DNA from 3 places in the Salipaludibacillus agaradhaerens genome. Region 1 is predicted to be linked to each of the others. Evidence: riboswitches for the same ligand, from Rfam matches in the RefSeq annotation. Region 1 holds a riboswitch; each other region holds the start of a gene.

The links. Region 1 has a riboswitch for cobalamin ahead of BK581_RS02525 (ribonucleoside-diphosphate reductase subunit alpha). Riboswitches for the same ligand answer to the same signal wherever they lie in the genome.
Region 2: it holds a riboswitch for cobalamin, as region 1 does, so the genes downstream of both, BK581_RS07890 (ABC transporter substrate-binding protein) here and BK581_RS02525 (ribonucleoside-diphosphate reductase subunit alpha) in region 1, are expected to answer to the same signal.
Region 3: it holds a riboswitch for cobalamin, as region 1 does, so the genes downstream of both, metE (5-methyltetrahydropteroyltriglutamate--homocysteine S-methyltransferase) here and BK581_RS02525 (ribonucleoside-diphosphate reductase subunit alpha) in region 1, are expected to answer to the same signal.

The regions. Positions count from the first base shown of each region.
Region 1 is NZ_KV917378.1:540,543-543,828, reverse strand. It holds gene BK581_RS02525 (ribonucleoside-diphosphate reductase subunit alpha) at 1-1,884, opposite strand, end outside; cobalamin riboswitch at 2,050-2,247, opposite strand; gene BK581_RS02520 (hypothetical protein) at 2,512-3,030, shown strand; gene BK581_RS02515 (gamma-glutamylcyclotransferase) at 3,099-3,286, opposite strand, start outside.
Region 2 is NZ_KV917378.1:1,641,706-1,644,991, forward strand. It holds gene BK581_RS07885 (FecCD family ABC transporter permease) at 1-627, opposite strand, end outside; gene BK581_RS07890 (ABC transporter substrate-binding protein) at 593-1,582, opposite strand; cobalamin riboswitch at 1,871-2,056, opposite strand; gene cobT (nicotinate-nucleotide--dimethylbenzimidazole phosphoribosyltransferase) at 2,160-3,212, opposite strand.
Region 3 is NZ_KV917378.1:1,604,523-1,607,808, reverse strand. It holds gene BK581_RS07745 (DEAD/DEAH box helicase) at 1-656, shown strand, start outside; SAM riboswitch class I at 897-1,003, shown strand; cobalamin riboswitch at 1,176-1,377, shown strand; gene metE (5-methyltetrahydropteroyltriglutamate--homocysteine S-methyltransferase) at 1,502-3,286, shown strand, end outside.

The DNA of each region.
Region 1 (3,286 bases):
AATAGGATCGATTGATGCGGAAGATCCAGCAATAAGTGATGTACTTGAATTAGGAGCAACAGCTAAAAGATAGCCATTCCGTAACCCATTTTCACTGACGGCGTGTTGTAAGCTTGTCCAACGGTCACTCTTATAATCCCGTGAGGTAAAATATTCGCCCGTTTCATAGTCAGAGCCTTTAAACGCAGGATAGGCTCCTTTTTCTTTCGCCAGTTCCATACTTGCTTTCACTGTATAAAAATGAATATCTTCGTACAGTTCATCAGCATACTGCACAGCCTCTTCTGTTTCCCAAGCTATTTTTTTGTCGGCCAATAAGTGATGCCATCCAAACGTGCCTAATCCAATAGCGCGATATTTTTGATTCGTTATTTGTGCTTGTGGAACTTCAATCGTATTCAATTCAATCACGTTATCGAGCATGCGGACTTGTATGTTTATAAGCCTTTCAATGACATCATCCTTTACTGCTTTAGCCAGTGAAATAGAACTTAAATTACACACCACGTAATCTCCTGCTTGCTTTTTAGTAATAATCTCACCATCAGCACTAATTTCTTCTTGTACAGTAGTAGAGCTCATATTTTGCATAATTTCTGTACACAAATTAGAAGAGTAAATCATACCTTTATGTTTGTTAGGATTCATCCGATTAACGGTATCCCGATAAAACATATAAGGTGTGCCCGTTTCAAGTTGAGCGATCATAATGCGTTTCATAATGTCGATGGCAGGAACACGCTCTGATGAAAGGTCTTCATTCGCTACACATTGTTCATAATGCTCACGGAAACTCCCCTTGCCTTGTTCTTCATCATAAAAATCCTCTAGAGAGAACCCCATAACTTCTCTAACTTCATGTGGATCAAACAAATGCCAGTCTTCACGCGCTTCAACTTTTTCCATAAATAAATCTGGAAGACACACACCAGTGAACAAATCATGCGTTCGTTGACGTTCATCACCATTATTTAATTTAGCGTCTAGAAAAGGAAAAATATCTTTATGCCAAACATCTAAGTAAACCGCAATAGCACCTTGTCTTTGACCTAATTGATCTACGCTAACAGCTGTATTGTTTAACTGCTTCATCCATGGTAACACGCCTGAGGATGTTCCTTTAAACCCTTTAATAGATGACCCTCTCGCTCTAATTTTACCTAGATAAATACCTAAGCCTCCGCCATTTTTACTCACTGTAGCGGCATCTGTATTACTATCGAAAATACCTCGTAAACTATCATCGACTGTGTCAATAAAACAACTTGACAACTGTCCGTGTGTTTTTCCAGCATTCGCTAACGTCGGTGTTGCCACAGTCATATAGAGATTAGACAGGGCCCAGTAAGCTTCTTTAACAAGGTCAAGTCGCTTAGCTTCAGCTTCGTTTTTCATAAGGCTCATAGCAATTACCATGAATCGCTCTTGTGGCAATTCAAGTAAACGGCCATCGTGAGAACGAGCCAGATAACGATCAGCTAATGTTTTGAGTCCAATATATGTAAAGAGCTGATCTTTAGTTTCATCTATCCAGCTTTCCATCAGTGCATAATCTTCTGTTGTGTAAACGTTGAGAAGCTCTTTTTGATAAAAACCATCATTTACAAGCTTTGTAATTAATGAACCGAATTGTTCATAAGCAGGAATACCTCGATTGTTCGCTATTTCCTCTTTAAGCTGCAAAGAATATAAGTTTGCCGCAACGAATGTCCAATCGGATTCCTCAGCTGTAAGCTGATCTAACGCTGCAGTAATAAGGGCTGTTTTGTCATTGTGCAATTCAATTCGTCTTAAATACGGCTCCCATGTTAAATGAGGAAATCGATTTTGCAAGACGTTGTTAACGTGATGTTCATTTGTCTTTTGTGCTATCCCTTGTGTCATTTTTGTCATCCTTCCATCAATCAAATTAGTCATTAAAAAAACCCTCCCAGTCGGGAAGGTGTTAAAACGGCAGAGTGCGTCAGCTAAAAGCGACATTGTTCACGATAGTTAACAAATCGCTACTAGGATCTTCTACCGTTTCAAACACTCACCCCCCGAAGGTCAGAAACTTGAGAAAAACAGGCAGGTCTCCTGACTTATGCCTCATCCTTTATGAGCCTTCCCATATTAGACTATTTAAAAATAATCTTCAACAGTGGTCTCTCATATCGTCAGCAAATTACAGTTGCGGGGACAGTTCCGGACTTGCACCGGATTCCCTTTCAAGCTCGATTAACAAGCACCTGTTTTTCTTAATTTAATATCATATATACCATATATAGATTTATTTTTCGGTGAACCATCTATATGATGATGTTACTAGCATAACGTTATTTGCTAAAAGATGCAATCTTTTTTTCTTATTAAAACGTCTTGATTATTTTATCTGATTCTAGTAAAATACCGGACTTGTGAGTATTTAAAAGGTTAGGCTGCTTAATTAATGTAGTAAAGTCTCATAAATTATAATGCCCTCTTCCAACTCATAGTCATTTATAGATTTAGCATGATGAAAGGAGTTTTATTATGTTTGCCCCTGCATCTTATATTACGAGGCAGGATAAAAATAAAGAAACACTACAAATCGAGTATGAAAAACTTGAATTCCAACTATTACGTATGCAAGAAAACCTGAAACAGATTGCAAAAAAATGGTCGATTCTCGGAATTGAACAAACAAAATTAGGAAAGTGGACGATTATTTATGCTTCCGATAACGGAGAAGTATGTAAAATTATGGCACACGATTGTGAAACGCCATTTAATGGAACCTGGGACTTCTCGATTCACGCTTCTTACAAAGAAGATTTTCATATTCAAATAGATGATATAAGAGGTGAGCAAAATCAAGGCTTTGGCTCTGTATGTATGTCGTATTTTAAACAATATATAGAAGAGCAAAATATGCGTAAAATTTCAGGCTATATCTCACCGAGAGATTGGGACCATCTCGAGCGTTTACTTCATTTTTATAAAAAACATGACTTTACCGTTTCTGTCGATTATGAAAATCAGCAAGGTACTATCGATTGGCAGCCTTTTTAGCCTTTTATTCTATTACGTTATGAAAGGCCCTCTTTAAGACAGTGAGGGCCTTTCTATCACTTACACCGTTAATCGTCTCTATCTATGTGATCGTAGCCTAAGGATGCCAGTTTTGTTAGTAATTGCTCATAATAGTTATCTGACAATCTTCCTTTTGCCCCTCTCAAGATTTCTTCCCCATAATGACGTGGTGGGCAAGTCTCAGCTTGTTTATTAATGACGGTAAATGTTAAGACATCTTGATGAAGAACACCGT
Region 2 (3,286 bases), 1.1 Mb from region 1:
TCGCAAACTGACACTTCCATAAAGCCAGTAAATAATTTGCGTCATTTCGTTTTGGTCGCCGAGTGCAATGATTAAGGACACGATAGCCCCCATAAAAGAACTTATAATAATACCGGCTAAAATAATCGTCTCGATGGCCATGCTTCTGCTTGTCATTTTCACAAGACCGAACACGAGCATTAATGTTAGAAAACCAAAAATAATCGCGATAATAGGTTGGGTAAAAACGCCTAAGATAGGAAGTGAGATTTGAAAAAAAATCACGATTACCGCGCCCAATGCAGCCCCTGAGGAGACACCGATCGTATAAGGATCTGCTAACGGATTTCGCAGCAGTCCTTGGAAAGCTGCCCCAGCTAACGCCAGTGATGCCCCTACACAAAATGCTAAAATGACTCTAGGTAAACGAATGTTCCAAATGATTGGCACTTCATTTGCCGGTACATCTGTCAGCCAAACATGCCCTGTGGTCCGTTCAATAATAATATGAATAATATGAGGAATAGGGACTGTGACACTGCTCCAAAAGAGAGCAAGGAGGATTGTACCGAGTACAAATCCTCCTGCCAGTATATATATCCACGCAACACGATTATTCAAAAACATCCGGATAAACGAGTTTTGCAAGAGTTTCCACTCCTTCGATTAGACGAGGACCAGGACGGGTAACTGTGTCATTATCCACATCATACACTCTTTCGTTCTGAACCGCCGGCACTTCTGACCAACCGTCACGAGCTAACACGTCAGCTTCAGGATTGTCGATATAATAGCCATACGTCGTAACAATCACGTCTGGCTCTAGTGTGACAATCTCTTCTTCAGTGAATTGAACCCAACCGGACTCTTCTTCAGCAGCGTTTGTAGCATTAATAGCTTCAAGCATTTCGTGCATGAACGTGCCTTGTCCAGTTGTGAAAATATCAGGTGATGGGCCAACTTCTACCCATACCGTTTGGCGATCTTCTTCTGGAATCGTTTCTGCCTGCTCACGGATTTCTTCTAATCGCTCTTCCATACTTGTAACAATCTGATTTGCTTCGTCACTCGTCCCTGTCGCTTCACCAATCATATGAATGGTGTCATACGTTTCTTCAAAAGATTCAGCACTACCCATAACGAGGACATCAATGCCTGCTTCTTCATATTCGTTTAAAACATCCTCATGATTTTGATAATGATACTCTTGCACTAATAGCAGATCAGGACTCAAAGAAAGGATTAATTCTGCATCCATATCCTGTGCGCCAATGATTTGAATATCAGCCGTTTCTTCTGGGAAATTACAATATTCTGATACACCGATCATGCGGTCCCCAGCACCTAGTTCAAACACGATCTCCGTGCTGCTCGGAAGTAATGATGCAATCGTTTCAGGTGTTTCTTCAATCGTCACTTCTTGTCCAACACCATCAGTCACTGTAACAGGGAAGTCCCCTTCCACAGTTTCATTGGCATTATTATCGTTATTAACGTTTACAGTATTATCATTATTTTCTTCCGCTGCACCACAAGCAGTCAGAATCAGTGCTAACACTGTGATCGTACTCATTTGTTTCCATTTACTTAATAATTGTTTCATCAATCTTATCCCCCTCTATTTTGTGCCGCTTCATGTCTTAACGTCTGCTATTCAACGATATAGGTTTAACCTCGATAAATCTTAAGTCATGTTAGACTGACAGTTATCATGTCTAGCCTATCAGTCAATTATGATTTTTTCGCTACGAAAAAAAACGCAGCCCGTAGAGGACTAGCGTAAGATGATTAAGCCGTATCAAGCATGCCTGTCCAATTCGACCAGTATGCATGGACCTGTTCATAGCAGGGAACAGGCTACAGACACTAAACATCCTTTTCCTCGAAGGAGCTTAACTAACACGGGTAGGCAGGTCTCCTGACTTACAGAGTAACGGTATACCGCTCCTTCCCATGCAGGTGACTCTACACAGTGGTAATACGCGGTTACCTTTCTGTTTACAGTGGCGGGACCGCGCTGGATTCACACCAGCTTCCCTATTATCCTAATATTAGGACCTATCCGCAATGTCATTCATTACATGTCATAATTGGGTAACGAAGCAGAAAAAAATATTTTTTCTGCTGCATACCTTACCTAACTCAGTATAAATGAGTTCGTGCTCGTTGTAAATTTGAATTTAGCTTTCCTTTTTTTCTTTAGACACATTTGCTTCCTCAAAGCTTGCCATCTCAGTTAAAATGGCGACTGACGCTTCTACCAGTGAAAAAGCAAGTGCTGCACCTGTTCCTTCTCCGAGCCGCAAATTCAAATCTAGTAATGGGCTTTCTGCCAATCTCTCTAATGCTACACGATGGCCCTGTTCCTGTGATAAGTGGCCAAAAATAAGGTAATCCTTCACGTTTGGCGCGAGCATAACGGCCACATTTGCAGCGACAGTGGAAATAAATCCGTCTACGAGGATAGGTACGCGATGAGCAGCCCCACCGAGCATCGCACCAGCCATGCCAGCAATTTCTAATCCACCTACTTTCGCCAACATATCAATGGCATCATACTGATTAGGATTATGGAATAGAAGTGCTTGTTTAATAACTGCCTCTTTATGACGCAATATGTCATCACTAACCCCTGTCCCTCTGCCAACAATCTCACTCACTTCTTTATCCGTGATGCAAGCTAACAGGGCACTGCTTGCAGTTGTATTACCGATCCCCATCTCTCCTAATATAAGAGAACGGGCCCCTTTTTCTATCATCTGTTCAGCAACATTAATCCCTACTTTAATAGCAGCTTCCGCTTCCTCTCGTGACATGGCTTTTTCCTTCAAAAAATTCCCTGTTCCGTAACGTATTTTTTGATTAATAAAGCCTGTCCCTTCAAGATCAGCATTCACGCCTATATCCACAAGGGTAAAACTAGCACCGCTCTTTTTCGCTAACACATTAATGGCGGCTCCCCCATTAAGAAAGTTATAGACCATTTGAGCTGTTACTTCTGAAGGATAAGCCGAGACGCCTTCAGCTGCTATACCGTGATCTGCCGCAAATACGAGTGCTGCCGGCGGTGATACAACAGGATATGTGGCCCCCGTGATTTCACCTAATTGAACAGCTAGTTGTTCAAGTTTCCCTAAGCTGCCAATTGGTTTTGTTAAGTTGTCTAAACGGTGCTGGACGTCCTTACCGACTTTTTTATCTACTGTTGTTATTCGACTTATTGTCTCTTTCATGCCATCACCTTGCTCTCCTGTAAGATATGTTTTACCCGTTTAACCAATTTTTATGAGTCACACTCGAACTCTCG
Region 3 (3,286 bases), 1.1 Mb from region 1:
TCCGTAAGTTTAAACGAGGCGCTATCGAAATTCTTGTTGCGACAGATGTAGCTGCAAGAGGGCTCGATGTGAATAACGTCTCACACGTGTTTAACTTTGATTTACCACAAGACTCTGAAAGCTATGTCCATCGTATCGGTCGTACAGGACGTGCAGGTAAGAGTGGTATAGCATTTAGTTTTGTCACACCGAAAGAGCGAGATCACTTAAAAGTCATTGAAAAAACAACGAAAAAACCGATGAAGCAACAAGGGGTACCGACATATGAGGAAGCATTAGCAGGTCGCCAAGATAGATCTGTCAATCATTTGCAGAATTCACTTCGAAAAGGAGATTTTGAACATCTTCTCGGAGCAGCAAAATCACTTTTAGAAGAACATGACCCTGAAACACTCGTAGCTGCGGCATTAAAAACGATGACGAAGGAACCGGATCAAACGCCTGTTCATATTACTGGTGAAGCACCTGTTCGTTCTAAACGTCGTAACTCAGGACCACAAGGCGGAAATAAAAGCCAGGGTGGTTATCGAGGTGGGTCACGTCAGAGAAATGACCGTGGACGCCGTGGTGGAAAAGGCCGTGGAACTGGTGGATCTGGCGGATCTGGTGGTTCTGATGCAAAAGTAAAATCTTTGTCTTTCAAAAAGAAAAAGTAACATCTTATTTGAAGGTGTTTATTAGAGTGTGTTAAAGGGGCGATTGTCCTTTTAACACACTCTTTTTTTGATCTTTAAAATGTTTTAGGGGGTCTCGATGTTTCAGCGATGTGATCAATCTCCTCTTTGTGATTTACTAATTAGCCAAAAAAATTGGAATTTTAAAATTAATTTTAATTATTTGTTGATTTATTATCTGAGTATGTTACACTCGTTAATAACTTACCAAACTTCATATGATTCTTATCCAGAGAGGTGGAGGGACTGACCCTATGAGACCTCGGCAACCAGTACGTTCGTACACGGTGCCAATTTCAGAGGAATGCTTAGCATTTCAAAGATGAGAGAGACGTGATCTGCATTTAATACTGCTATCAACCCCTTTTCTCATCTAAATTATTAGTGAGAGAAGGGGTTTTTTACGATGGTATAACGTTCCTCAATGTAATGGTACGATTAGAAACTAGCTTCTGACCTCTCGTTTATTGAGGACGTCCTAAGCCTGTTTTCTTATAAAAACTTCATAGTCGTGAGATAGGTTCATTTAGCGTTTAATACGCTGAATGATTAAAAGGGAATCTGGTGTAAATCCAGAACGGTCCCGCCACTGTAAGTCAAGAGTGAATATGACCAAGTCACTGGAAGTCAATATCTTATTCTGGGAAGACCATATTCATGATGAGAGACGAGTCAGGAGACCTGCCTATTATCACAACACTGTTATCCTACGGGGAAATAGGGAGGTGTTAAATATCTAAGACATGTAATAGGATATTTTTAACCTTTTCAATGGTAAAAATATCCTTTTTAATTTAGGAAGGAACAACTCACTTTTAAAGGAGGAAATGAAGATGGCACTAAAAACAAGTCAATTAGGATATCCACGTATAGGGGAACAACGAGAATGGAAGCGGACGCTTGAAGCTTATTGGAAAGGGGAACGCTCAAAGGAACGATTTTACGAGGAAATGAAACAGATTCGTTTATCTCATTTACAAAAGCAACGTGATGCATATGTTGATTATATACCAGTTGGAGATTTTAGCTTTTATGATCATGTGCTGGATACGGCACTCATGTTTAACGTCATTCCAGAGCGGTTTGCAAAATCACCAGCAGACCCTTTAGATACTTATTTTGCTATGGCAAGAGGTAGTGATGATGGGGAAGCATGCGAAATGACGAAATGGTTTGATACAAATTATCACTACATTGTGCCGGAATTTCATCGAGGCTGGGTACCTAAAGTAACGACCAACTATACCCTTCAAGCATATGAAGAAGCGAAGAAAGAGTTAGGAATTGAAGCCAAGCCTGTGCTTATAGGACCATTTACATTTTTGAAGTTATCAAAGGGTTATACAAACAATGAATTTCCACAGTTGGCAGAAAAATTAGTTCCGTTGTATGAACAAGTCATATCAGAACTGTATCAAGCTGGCGCTTCACTTATCCAATTAGATGAGCCATCACTTGTTACCACATTATCAGAAGGAGATATTGAGCAGCTGAAAGGAATTTACCGTGAATTAGCTGAGAAACTTCCAGAAGTTAGCTTGTTGCTCCAAACGTATTTCGGTTCAATTGATCATTTTGAGCAAATTGTCTCACTTCCTGTTAAAGGGATTGGACTAGATTTTATTCATGATAAAGGTGTGAATTTACAAGCAATTAAAGCTCATGGGTTTCCAGAAGGCAAATTATTAGGCGCTGGTATCATTGATGGCCGTAATATTTGGAAAACAGATGTACGTGATGCGTTGTCTCTCTTAACAGAGCTACAAGAAGTTGTTCCCTCTGAACACTTACTTGTTCAGCCATCGTCGAGTTTATTACATGTGCCAGTTACATTAAAATATGAAACGAAATTAGATCAAGAACTCCTTAACGGTTTGTCGTATGCCGAGGAAAAATTGTATGAATTACACTTGTTAAAAACGATAAGCAATCATCCAACAGATGAAGCGGCGAAACAAACGTTTGAAGAGTATCAACAGTCAGTTGACACGTTTAAGCATGCCCCATTTAGAAAACTAACAGACATTTCAACTGACTCGGACTTGCCTACTGAACGAACGCATACGTATGAAGAGAGAAAAGAATTACAAGAAAAGAAATGGCACCTTCCGTTTTTACCAACGACAACGATTGGGAGTTTCCCCCAGACACGTGATGTGAAGCGAACACGTACTGAATGGCGTCGGGGAGAGCTTGATGATGACACATATGACACTTTCGTTAAGGGGAAAATTGAAAAGTGGATTACGATCCAAGAAGAAGTGGGACTAGACGTGTTTGTACACGGTGAATTCGAACGGAATGATATGGTCGAGTATTTCGGTGAAAAGCTGAATGGCTTTGCCGTAACACAAAATGGCTGGGTGCAATCATACGGCTCCCGTTGTGTAAAACCTCCGGTGGTTTATGGGAATGTGAGCTTTGAAAAACCAATGACGGTGAAAGAGACGAAATTTGCTCAATCATTGACGAAAAAGCCGGTAAAAGGAATGCTCACAGGACCTGTCACCATTTTAAACTGGTCATTCGTTCGCAATGATATACCTAATCGAGACGTCACAAGGCAAATCGCAAAAGCTTTAGTAGAAGAGGTGAAGGCCCTTGAACAAGCA